Regions from separate parts of the Pseudoalteromonas sp. SG41-1 genome, predicted to be linked through region 2. Evidence: predicted binding sites of a transcription regulator. Region 2 holds the regulator's gene; each other region holds the start of a gene.
The links. The regulator sigma-54, encoded in region 2, starts transcription at its own class of promoters, with help from an activator protein. The targets are predictions, from matches to a motif close to GTTGGCACGNNNNTNGNNT.

Region 1 (3,214 bases), on a different contig from region 2:
CTCGATTTTGGTGTATCAAACTTTACGCCATCACAACTAAGTTTATTGCAGTCGCGTCTTGATTTTGAATTGGTGACCAATCAAATTGAATTTTCACCGTATGAAATGCAAGCACTTGATGATGGTAGTTTAGACCAATGTCAGTTACTTGATATTAAACCTATGTGTTGGTCACCTTTGGCTGGCGGTCGCATTTTTGCAGAAAATGATGAAAAAGCGATTCGCCTGCGTCATGTACTCGAACAAGTCGGCAGCGAAATTGGTGCAAGTTCTATTGATCAAGTGGTTTACGCGTGGTTATTAATGCACCCAAGTTCCCCATCAGTGGTACTGGGCACTGGCAACATTGAGCGTGTTAAATCGGCTGTTGCCGCTAAGCAGTTAAAACTCAGTCGTGAACAATGGTATCGTATTTGGCAAGGTTCAACAGGGCACAGTGTGCCATAGGAGTTTTAAGCTATAAGCAGTCTGAGTTTAGGGTAAGTCTTGACATTAAATCTGAACTTAGTCGCTTTTACCGCTTACCAAGATCGAGAAAGGGCCTTACGGCCCTTAGTGTTGCAGCAAGTAACACATTCTTTTTATAGGCTAAAGTCCATTGAAAAAGCAACGTAAGCCTTAATATCACTGTCATCCATATCGGTATCAGATAGACCAAAAGTGAAGCCATCTTTAGAGATAGATACGCCGTAGTCGATGATATCGTCATCACCAATAAAATCACCAGAGTAGTGACCTAAGTGTAAAGCCATTTCAGTGCCATTAGTACCAACAGCAAAACCGTAATCTGCAGTCAGGTATAGCGAATCACCAAAGTCTGTGCCATCACCGCTTGCGGCTGAAGTTGCAAGAACTGATGCGCCAAAGCTAAAGCCACCCATACTGATGCTACCGTAAATTTCAGAAAAATCAGCGTCTGCGCCAGAAGCTGCATCAGGGTAAGCGTAATAGATGTAGCCAACGTCGTAGCTCATATTTTCATTAATATCGCCACCAAAACCAGCATAGAGATCAAGCTCGTAGGTCATTTCATCGGCCCAGCTTGCATTTGAAGCCCAAGTACCAGCATAAAAACCTGATTCGTTGGCATAATCAATACCACCTGAAATTGCAGCATCACCACCGGTTTGTTCTTGACCACGCCATAAGTAGTTTGAAGTTGCTGCGGCATTGGCTGTTACTTCTGCATATGCTGCTGTAGATGTTGCACCCATGAGTACAAGTGTGCTGATCGCAATTGCTGATTTTAGTTTTAACATGTTTGGTATCCTGTTGTTATGCTGATTTTTTGGCTCGCAATTATTAATTAGATTGCAGTCTATAATTGCGGATCCTATTTTTAGTTGTCTACCAGGATAATTGCACTGCTTGTGCCAAGTTAAATGAAAAGCAATAATTTATATTTAAATTACTTTATAAACAACGATATAAATATTTATAGTGAAAGGAGGAGATTGTTTTTTACGAAGCCTGCGCACTTTATTGGTGCGTAAAAAAACCCGCATGCACAACTCAGTTGCAGCGGGTTTTTGTATTTTTTACTGTGGTTTAACCAAAAATAGTACGCATTAGGCTGATTGTTTCGTTCACGCCACGGCCTTTTTGTACTTCGCTGATAATTGAATCACGCTTTGCGCGAATATGCTCAGGCATATCGTCAGCAGCAAGTGCGCGATCAACAAGTATTTCAGCAGACTCTTTACCACGACGCACTTTTCTAGTGCCAGTGGTTGTTGTACGCTTTGGTTTACTCAATAACTTGATGTAGTTAGAGTTTTCAGGCGTGTTTTTGTCCGCGTGGTAGAAGAAGCACGGAATTAACGCTTTGATTGCAACAAGTTGTTGATCCAGCTCGCTGTCACCACTTGCCATTTTAAACCAAGACATACCATGAACTGCTTGGACAATATCCTGCCAATAACGCGCAAAGTCACGATTATTTAATTTAGTAATAGCCAATGCTGAACAAAGTGCATCTAAACGGGTGTTATTAATTGGTGTAAAAACATCTGGGCGGCGCATTGCTAATAGACGAGTTGCCGGTGCAAGCGTTGGCTTTTCATTGCTATCAGTAAAGGCTTTTAAATATTTGACCACAAATTCTTGGTAATCAGCTTCAGTTACTTCACCTTCTAAAGGTATATGTGCTAATGCTTCATCAAATAATGCAGGCAGGTCGGCAAGCATTTGATGAAAAGCTTTGGCGCTTTTAGTAGAGCTAAACCATTCAACATCAAAATTATAACTACTTGGATCCAGTGCAGAAGTATGTTTGCCACTAAATGCTAATAAATCTTCAGGGATCATCTCTTTCAGTGATTGCTCGCGAATACCAGCTATATAGTTGGCAAGGCGTAACTGTTCATCAAGGGCTAACACATCTTTATGTTGCTCTATAAATACACTAACTACAGGCCAAGGCGCTACGCGTAATGTTTTCAATTGTAAGAAGCTAATTGCTGAAACTAATAAGTCATTAAGCTTTTTTAAAATTGGTAATTGATTGGTTTCGAGTAAGTCATGATTAATACGGTCACGGCTAGCATTAAGTAGTTCATAGCACCAACCTAAGAAGTCTTCAGGATGATTTTCTATTTTCACCGCCATCAGGTTTAAGCTGATTTCAGAAGCCTGCTTTAGAATATTTTGATAAATATGGCCTTCTTGTTCGCCTAATGCCATTTGTGAAGGTGAAATGAGCAATTTTTTCATGCCTGATGGTACTCCGGTTAAATACATTTTTCAGTTGTTTAATTTTAGCGCAAAACGTCTTAAAACAACAGGGCTGTGCATCATACCGGAGAATACAGGGGATGCAATCTTGATAAGTTAAATCTGCACAAGATTGCATTTAAAGGGGTTAATCTGCTTCTTCAAGTGAAAATAACTGCTCCACAGTAGTTTCAAACTGCCGAGCTATCTTCAATGCAATGATCACTGAAGGTGTAAAGCGTGATGTTTCGACCGTGCTGATTGTTTTGCGTGAAACGGCGATAGCATCGGCTAGCTCTTGCTGTGAAAGCCCAGCGGCTTTGCGAAATTCAGCTATATGGTTTTGCACATTATCTCCTAATCACGGCTTTGCCAAAAAATTGAAAAGCCATATACCAAACTCATAACAGCTAAGTAAAAGGTGGCCATGGTACTGTGTGTTACATCAACAGCAAGGTTATCTGAAGCTAAATATATCGCCCCCATGCTAAACAGCAGAGCG
Region 2 (3,214 bases):
AATTTTATTAAAAACATGCTCATTCTTGCTTGTTAAATAACCCACTAACTTTGTTTAAAATTATTTATATAGAACAACTATATCTCATAATTTCCACCTTGTTCTAGAGCTATTTTCCTGTTGCAATAATTACTCTCTAATTCAATACAATACAATTGGTATGACTACGACTGAGCTGCAATTACATGATACAAATCTTGGTCTGTTTTTGCGCTACGTAGTTGTTTACAAAAATCTTTGTTATTGAGTTTATCAGCAATTGTGGCTAACGTCTTCAAATGAAGTTGGCTGTCACCATCTGGTACGATGAGGGCTACAAATATATCAACTGGGCGATTATCAATCGCATCAAAATCAACCGGTGATTCACTCACTAAAATTATTGCTAGCGGGTTTTCAACACCACTCATACGGCCATGAGGGATAGCAATACCACGACCAATACCGGTACTACCTAGTTTCTCTCTCGATAGTAGTGCGTTGAGGATTTCTTGTTGTGATAGCTGAGGGAGCTGTTCATGAGCCAATTGGCTTATAAATTCAATGATCCGTTTTTTGCTATTAAAAAGGACCGCAGCTTTACTGCAGTCCTGACAAATAAGTGAGCTTAATTTCATAGTGTTAGTGTCGAGCGTGCTTCTCTTTGTGTTTAATTACTTGACGATCAAGTTTATCGATTAGTCCGTCAATAGCTGCATACATGTCTTGGTGCTCAGTCGAGGCAAATAATTCAGCGCCACTGACATGTAATGTGGCCTCTGCTTTTTGGCTTAGTTTTTCTACATCAAGAATAACATGGACATTATTGATATGATCAAAATGCCTTTCAAGCTTGGCAAACTTATTGTTTACATAGTCTCTTAATGAATCAGTAATTTCTACGTGACGACCAGTTAAATTTAGTTGCATAAGCATTTTCCTCTTGTGATTTTACGCCTTAAATCAAACTTTTACGTTGATTTGACGGTGGAATAGCCAGCGACTCGCGGTATTTTGCAATAGTCCGTCTAGCTACTTTGATACCTTGCTCTGCCAATATATCTGCAATCTTACTATCACTCAATGGTTTCGCTGAGTTTTCTGCACTGATCAATTTTCTGATCAATGCTCGAATAGCTGTCGAAGAGCATTCGCCGCCGTTCTCAGTGCTTACATGACTTGAGAAAAAATACTTTAACTCAAAAATACCACGGGGGGTATGCATGTACTTTTGTGTCGTTACGCGAGATATTGTTGATTCGTGCATCTCAACCATTTCAGCAACGTCGTTTAGTACCATAGGTCGCATTGCTTCAGGGCCATGCTCAAAGAATCCCTGCTGTTGTTTTACAATGCAGTTAGTTACTTTGAGTAACGTCTCGTTACGACTTTCTAGGCTTTTAATAAACCATTTAGCTTCTTGCAAATGCGAACGTATAAATTGGCTGTCAGTGCTTGATTTTACTGAGCGTGACATTGCCGCATATTGGCTGTTCACTCTAATTTTTGGCATGCTGTCTGGATTAAGTTCAACCACCCAGCGACCTTTAATTTTTTTCACCGAAACATCAGGTATAACATACTCTGATTCTTCGCGTACTATAGTATCCGCAGGCTTTGGATTAAGGCTGTGGATCAGTGTCATTACTTCTTTCAGCTCATCTTCTTTAAGCTTAGTCTTTTTCATCAAAGTGCGATAGTCACGACTAGCTAATAAATCGATATGATCAGTTAAAATCATTTTAGTCTCGCTAATCCAAGGAGTTGCAGGATCAAATTGATTTAATTGAATACATAAACATTCTTGTAGGCTGCGCGCAGCAATACCAACAGGGTCAAATAACTGAATGCGTTTTAACACTGCTTGCACTTCGTCTAGTTCGATTTCTTCTTCGTTATTACCTTGATTTAAGCTCTCTGCGATGTCTTCGCAGCTCAAGGTTAAAATACCTGAATCGTCAACAGCTTCAACAATCGCAATGGCAATAGCTTCATCGGTTGGACTAAAAGGTGTGAGCTGTAATTGCCACATCAGATATTCGTGCAGGGTTTCAGTTGAAGCACCTTGATAAATTGACTCATCTTCAGGCATTGGGCCGGATGACGTATTTGGCGCAGCACTCATGTATTCGTCCCAGGTGACGTCCATAGCCATTTCGTCACTTAAAGTCTCTTTGCTTAATGCTTCGCTACTTTCTTGTTCATATTCGCTGGGCTTGTCGTCTGCTGATGCACTAACGGTTAAGTCATCGTTGTCTTGTTTTTGTTCGTTTTTACCAGCCGTGTCGTCTGAATATTCATGCTCTTCTAGCTCTAACAATGGATTGCTGTCGAGTGCTTCTTGAATTTCTTGCTGGAGATCCAATGTACTGAGTTGCAATAAGCGAATTGCTTGTTGCAGCTGTGGTGTCATTGTAAGTTGCTGGCCCATGCGCAGCTGGAGTGATTGCCTCATGTATCTCTAACAATCCTTTTATTGTTATCATCGTTAAGTCTAGCAGATACTTAGCCGAGCGTGGCTTTATAGCCTAAATTGCTCGCCCAGGTAAACATCGCGGACTGTTTGGTCGGCAAGTACATGCTCAGGGGTACCTGATGCAATTAACTCCCCATGAGAAACTATGTAGGCTTTTTCACAAACATCAAGGGTTTCTCGTACATTGTGGTCGGTAATAAGTACGCCAATACCACGGTTTTTAAGGTGTTCAATAATCTTCTTTATATCTAACACTGAAATAGGATCAACGCCAGCAAAAGGCTCATCAAGTAAGATAAATTTTGGATTTGCGGCTAAAGCGCGTGCAATTTCAACTCGACGACGTTCACCACCAGATAATGCCATACCTTGGCTGTCGCGAATATGTTGAATGCTAAACTCATCAAGTAAGCTGTCTAGTGCTTCTTCTCTGGCTTGTTTATTCAGCTCTTTACGAGTTTCTAAAATAGCCATCAGGTTTTGATAAACAGTTAACTTACGAAAGATGGATGATTCTTGTGGTAAGTAGCCAATCCCTAACCGTGCGCGACTGTGCATTGGGAGTAAAGTGATGTCATTATCATCAATACTTATTTTACCTTTGTCGCTAGGTACTAAACCCACAATCATATAAAAAGTGGTGGTTTTACCTGCGCCATTAGGACCCAGTAAGCCAACAATGCTGCCTGCGCTAACTTCTAAACCCACGCTTTTTACAACTTGGCGACCTTTATAGCTTTTTGCTAAAAATTCAGCTTT
Region 3 (3,214 bases), on a different contig from region 2:
CTTGTGATCACCAACGGTGCTCAAGAAGCACTGGCGATCGCGCTAAAATGTGTCACTAAAGTAGGTGATGTGGTGGCGATCGAGTCACCTTGTTATTTTGGTATCATTGAATTGATCGAAAGTCTGGGCCTCAAGGCGCTCGAGATCCCGCTGTGTCCTGATGATGGGATCTGGCTTGATGATCTGAGCCAGGCTTTACATGATCACGATATTAAAGCCTGTGTGTTCTCTACTTCGATCAATAATCCTGTGGGTAGTTTTATGCCTGATCATAAGCGTAAACAATTAGTAGAGTTATTGGAATCTCAAGATGTGGTGCTAATTGAAGATGATGTGTATGGTGATTTACATTTTACCCCGCAGCGCGGTACACCCGCTCAGGCTTACTCAACAAAAGGGTTGGTATTAACCTGTGCATCGTTTTCTAAAACTGCGGCGCCGAGTTATCGTGTTGGCTGGTTGATTGCCGGAAAGTTTGCTGCCAAAGCGCGTCGCTATAAGCGTGCATTGAGTTGTTCTACTTCATTGATCAATCAATGGACGTTATATGAATTTATAGTTAGTGGTGATTATGATCGTAATATAAAACTACTGCGACAGCGTCTACGTTCTAATAAAGAACGAATGATTTGGTGTTTACAACAGGCCTTTCCGAGTACCGCTAGGATCAGCGATCCGCAAGGCGGATGTGTGATCTGGATTGATTTAGGTGCGGCTTACGATAGTGTAAAACTATTTCAACTGGCATTAGAAAGTGGCATTAGCATTACTCCGGGCTATATTTTTTCAGCCACTAATAAATATCGCAGTTGTATTCGATTAAGTTATGGTTTGCCATGGGGTGAAAAAATTGAACAAGCTATTATAAAGCTAGGTGAGTTAGTGCATTTAGCGAAGAAATAGCATGGCATAAAAAAGCAGCACCTTTAAAAAAGAGTGCTGCTAAAGGGATATCAAACTTTTAGCGTTTAGAACCTGAGTTCAAGTTAGTTATTTTGTTTATAACTAAATAATTGGTAGTCTTTCAATTCTGGAACTAGTTTAACTAATTGTTGCTCTTGATCAGCAATGGTTGAAAAATTACCGCACAGTGCATCAGCGCGTTTTTCAAGTTGGTTAGCTTGTTGCTCAACTTTGGCTTCAATTTCAGCTCCCATATTTTCCATGCGTTGTTCAAAGGCTTGCATATCGCCACCAGAGCCCATTAGTTCTGAACCTACAGCCATTAAAATACTACCCATCGATTGCATCATCGCAGCTTGTACAGCGCTTTCTATTTGCTCATCAAATTGGCTTTCAAAGTTTTCGCCAAATTGGCTAAAGCTTTGTTGGCCCATTACAAAAGCGCCTTGTTGGTAAAAGGTGTTTTGTACTTCTACCTGAATATCAGCCATTAATTCATTAATGCTATCTAGGCCATCGATATTAAATGCATTGGCGACTTCTTCAATGGCGACCCCGGCAATTTTAACGCCTTCAAGAGCAATGTTCGCGACTTCTGGTAATTGGCTACGCAGACTGTCTGAATAATTACTGATAGCTTGGTGTTGTTGACTGTTGAGTGTCAAAGTTTGGCCATCAATCATTAACTCGCCACTATTTATAAAAGTCATAGTGTGGTTATCAGCTGTAAAAATTTCTAATTCATTTGGCTTAATACGCACATCATTTTTAAATTCAACGTCACATGTGTCGCCGCTAAAAGAAATATTCGTCTCATTGTCATTGTGTGCCATTGCCCCTGTGGCAATGAATAAAGAACTTATTAATAGTAATTTTTTCATTTTTATTTCCTGCTAATTTGTTGATTATGACCAGTACGTATTTAACGTATTTAATACATATCAAGTTTAGTGCCAATAATTATTAGTAAATAAAAACAAAGGGTTAATTGTTTTTTGCTATTTTTAAATTGTATTAGGAGGTTATAAAAAAGCCATTTTTTAGTCATTTTGACTAATTTACATTGATACATAAAATATACTTATCGTTTCGATAAAAAACTCTCACTTTCCAGAACTCAAATTTAGCGCTATTTATTCACAATATCGACATAACACTATTTTAGAATCGCGTTATGGCTTTATTTTGGTGCTTTTTCATACGGTGAAATAGTGCTGAACATTTTTAATTTACCAATGATAGTGATAAAAATCCTTAATTGGTCTCAAACACTTTATGGAGTGGGTTGTGGGTAAGACATTTAGTTACGATGCGCTAGATGACGATTTTGTTGAAGACGAGTACGAAATGGTCGGGCGTAATCAACACGACAAGAATAAGCAAAAGGTTAAGAAAAAGTTGGAAGACTACCTTGAGCAAAAACGCTTGCGTAAAAACTTGGGCGATGATGACTTAGATGAGTATTTAAACGACTAAGAGATAATTTAAATAAAGAGGCAATTTGCCTCTTTATTGCTTTTAGAGTTTAGATATTACTGCTTTTAAGGGCTTTGATAATAGCACCTTCGATTTGCTGCGGTTTGGTAAATGGTGCAAAGCGTTTAATTGCCTCGCCGTCACGGCCAACTAAAAACTTAGTAAAATTCCATTTTATTTTGCGGGTTAAAAATCCAGGTAATGCTGATTTTAAATGCCTGAATACGGGGTGGGCGTTTTCGCCATTAACATCAATTTTACTCATCATCACAAAATCAACACCGTAGTTAATTAAACAACCTTGCGCTATTTCTTTTGCGCCGTCAGGCTCTTGTTTGCCGAATTGATTGCACGGAAAACCAATAATTACTAACCCTTGATCAGCGTATTTTGCATGTAATTGTTGTAAACCTTCGTACTGTGGAGTGAAGCCACATTTACTGGCAGTGTTGACAATTAACACAACTTTGCCTGCGAAATCTGAAAAATCAATGCTTTGGCCTTGCAAATTGCTGGCTGAAAGTTGATAGAAGTCGTTCATGTTGCTCTCTAGTTATTGTTGTTTGTTAAATTCTATCCTGAGTTGTGATAGACATACAGCTTAAATTATCATCACATTGCATAGACCATTTTATTTTAACTTGCATGATTAAAGCTTTTGAGTAAATGTTCAATCAATAATCGCACTCTGTATGGCATTAAATCTTTACGTGGATACACTAACCAAGAGGCATTGTCTGTTACCTGAAACTCATCAAGTAAGGTAATTAGTTGCCCGTTTTCAATATACTTATCAACAATATCAGTGGCTAAATGGGCAATGCCTAAGCCTGCT
Region 4 (3,214 bases), on a different contig from region 2:
GAACAATGCTGATCATCCAGCTGATGACAGTGCCTTTAGTTACTTGATAATCAGATGCATTGTGCCAAATTTTCACAAATGCATCTTGTAGCGCTTCTTCAGCATGTGCACGATTGCTTAACATTTTTAAGCTGATCGCAAACAGCTTTGCACTTGTGGCATTATACAATTTAGCAAATGCCTGTTTATTGCCCTGTGCGGTTGCACTTAGTAGAGGTAATAATTCGTCGGTTTCCATAAAGTTCCTATTTTTATTGTCAGTTGGTAAACGTTTCAGGATGTAAATTGGATGCAAAAAACCAACTAAATGATGGGTGCTTACTATTATTTTCATGCTTTTCCACCAGTTAGCCTAGCAGCAAAATACGGCTTATCAAGTTGAGAAGCTCCGTCGGCTATTTGGTAGCAAGGTTTTACAATCGAAGTTTTGAAGTGATTAATGACTCTTTTAAGTAAAACAATATGGCTGACAAAATTGAAATTTTACCAAATTGCAAAAAAATCCCGTTGCTTACAATAAATGCCTTGTTTTAGTTATGGTTAAACGGTGCATGAATGTCATACAATGGGGTAAAAGTAGACCACATAAGAGAGATTAAAATGGCCGCATTCGGTACCGTATTTATGCCGCAGATGATTCAAGCACGTTTTACTGATAACGCTTGGAGCGAAAGCTCTGTTGTTCCGTCAGATAAAATTGAACTTCATGCTGGTGCACATGTTCTTCACTATTCAAGTACATGTTTTGAGGGGTTAAAAGCATTTCGCCATGAAGACGGCTCAGTTTATATTTTCCGTATGGACGCTAACATTGCCCGCATGAAACAAAGCTCGCATTTATTAAGTTTACCTGAAGTTGATGGAGCCATGCTTGAAAAAATGATCATTGATATTGTTCGCCAATATGCTGATGAAACGCCGTTACCACCGGGCTCTATGTATATTCGTCCAACTCATATCGGTACTGAAGCTGCAATTGGTAAAGCGGCTGTGCCGTCATTAAGTTCATTATTGTATGTGCTATTATCACCTGTTGGTGATTACTTTGCTGGTGGCGCGACTGCGCTGCGAGTATTGTTAGAAGAAGATGGTATGCGCTGTGCCCCACACATGGGTATGATCAAAAGCGGTGGTAACTACGCTAGCGCATTAGCACCCATTACGGCAGCACGCTTGCAACATCAAGCCGACCAAATTCTATTCTGTCCAGGCGGTGATGTACAAGAAACTGGTGCCGCAAACTTTATTTTAATTGATGGTAATGAAATTATTACTAAAGCGCTAGACAGCACCTTTTTACATGGCGTGACGCGCAGCAGTATTTTAACCATCGCTAAAAATTTAGGTATGACAGTATCCGAGCGCAATTTTACAGTCACTGAATTACTTGAGCGTGCTGCAAAACCGGGTACTGAAGCTGCTTTATCTGGCACTGCTGCGGTATTAACCCCAGTGGGTACTTTTATTCATAATGATAAAGAATACAAAGTGGGCAGTGGTGAAGCAGGGCCAACGACAATGCGTTTGCGCCAAGCCCTTAACGATATTCAATGGGGTAAAGCACCAGACACCCATGGCTGGTTAACCAAAATCGACGTGTAAAGTTAAACGATATGTTTTTATAAAAAGCCTAGGTTATTTATAACCTAGGCTTTTTTATGGTCTAAGTTATTTAATAATCTATACTTTCAACTGTGTAAGTTAGCTGCAAAGGTGTGTAAAAATAACGTATGTAAACACAGGAAGTATCACTAAACTAATCAGTTGATATCTTAATGCTATGAAATATATATGAATATTTATTTCTGTGAAATTTTATTAGTGGCGCATAGATTGCATTTCTATTTGGGTATAACTAACGACAAAAGGAGCGTTTATGTGGGCCGCAATAAGTTACTTATTATTGGCAATTGTATTTATCATTATGGGGTGGCAGGTTAGTCCTAGCTATTTTTCGCTGCTATTCTATTGGACGGCTTTATCTTTATTACTGGTAAGCGGTGCCTATTTTTTTAATATTGCAAAAATTTTTCGTAAACGAGAAAACGGTGTTATCCCGTTTTACATTCGTTGGGCTTTCATACCTTTTTTATTGGGGGCACAAGTTTATAACGCGTGGAGCCGAAAGCACGATAAAGTACCGCCATTACAACAAATTAACGAACACTTATTTTTAGCCTGTCGGTTATTCCCTTCAGATATAGATACTTTAAAAGATAACGGTATTACCGCGATTTTAGATGTAACCTGTGAATTTGATGGACTTGAATGGTCATCAACACAAGAAAACATAAACTATTTAAATATCCCTGTGCTTGATCATCGAGTCCCAACACGTTCGCAGCTTAATCAAGCGATTAACTGGATTGCCCATCATATTAAAGATAATCGTCGAGTGGTGGTGCATTGTGCGTTGGGTCGTGGTCGATCGGTGTTTGTGATGGCGGCTTATTTACTCAGTCAAAATAAGGAGGCTGATGTACATCAAGTGCTTGCGCAAATAAAAGAAACACGCGAAACCGCTAATTTAAATAAACACCAACTACGTCAACTAGTTAAACGCCATAGAAAGGGTGAGTTATTAATCAAAAATAAAGCGGTATTAATTGCTAATCCAGTTTCCGGCACTAAGTTATGGCAGCAAAAAGAGCATTTAATTGTTGCGCGTTTATCTGCTTATTATAACTTAAAAGTGATGATCACATCAGTCGAGAAAAATGGGATTGTGTTGGCCAAACAAGCGATAGCTGATAAGCCAGATATGATCATCGCCTGCGGAGGCGATGGCACAGTGGCAGAAGTGGCAAGTGTTTTGGTAAACACAGACTGTAAATTAGGTATTATCCCATTTGGCACGGCCAATGCTCTAGCACATGTTTTAATGGGAATTAAGTCAAAGTTGATCCCTGTGGAAGTAGCATGTGATTTGATTATTGAAGGGCAAACCAAGCAAATGGATACAGCATATTGCAATGGTGAGTTAATGCTGCTGTTAGCAGGGATTGGCTTTGAACAACACATGATTGAAAAAGCCGATCGGGATACTAAAAACGAGCTTGGTCAGTTCGCATATTTACAGGGCTTCTGGCAAGCTTTAGGCGAACAAAAAGCCCAAGATTTCACAGTACAGCTAGATGATAACGAGCCGCAGCAAATACATACCAATAGTTTAATTGTCGCTAATGCTGCACCTTTTACTACTTTACTAGCGCAA

Region 1: the regulator sigma-54 is predicted to act here: its motif matches at 1,360-1,378, upstream of H5203_RS17340 (TorF family putative porin).
Region 3: the regulator sigma-54 is predicted to act here: its motif matches at 1,843-1,861, upstream of H5203_RS04560 (YggN family protein).
Region 4: the regulator sigma-54 is predicted to act here: its motif matches at 1,821-1,839, upstream of H5203_RS02110 (diacylglycerol kinase family protein).

What each region holds. Positions count from the first base shown of each region.
Region 1 covers NZ_JACJFL010000039.1:12,010-15,223, reverse strand. Annotated here, with positions in the region: gene H5203_RS17345 (aldo/keto reductase family oxidoreductase) at 1-447, shown strand, start outside; gene H5203_RS17340 (TorF family putative porin) at 582-1,259, opposite strand; gene H5203_RS17335 (hypothetical protein) at 1,549-2,712, opposite strand; gene H5203_RS17330 (helix-turn-helix transcriptional regulator) at 2,861-3,061, opposite strand; gene H5203_RS17325 (hypothetical protein) at 3,070-3,214, opposite strand, start outside.
Region 2 covers NZ_JACJFL010000063.1:14,227-17,440, reverse strand. Annotated here, with positions in the region: gene ptsN (PTS IIA-like nitrogen regulatory protein PtsN) at 165-617, opposite strand; gene hpf (ribosome hibernation promoting factor) at 622-909, opposite strand; gene H5203_RS20865 (RNA polymerase factor sigma-54) at 938-2,434, opposite strand; gene lptB (LPS export ABC transporter ATP-binding protein) at 2,501-3,214, opposite strand, start outside.
Region 3 covers NZ_JACJFL010000004.1:31,317-34,530, reverse strand. Annotated here, with positions in the region: gene H5203_RS04565 (PLP-dependent aminotransferase family protein) at 1-903, shown strand, start outside; gene H5203_RS04560 (YggN family protein) at 987-1,784, opposite strand; gene H5203_RS04555 (PA3496 family putative envelope integrity protein) at 2,191-2,379, shown strand; gene H5203_RS04550 (glutathione peroxidase) at 2,429-2,920, opposite strand; gene H5203_RS04545 (LysR family transcriptional regulator) at 3,016-3,214, opposite strand, start outside.
Region 4 covers NZ_JACJFL010000002.1:117,141-120,354, forward strand. Annotated here, with positions in the region: gene H5203_RS02100 (sigma-70 family RNA polymerase sigma factor) at 1-238, opposite strand, end outside; gene H5203_RS02105 (branched-chain amino acid aminotransferase) at 601-1,602, shown strand; gene H5203_RS02110 (diacylglycerol kinase family protein) at 1,877-3,214, shown strand, end outside.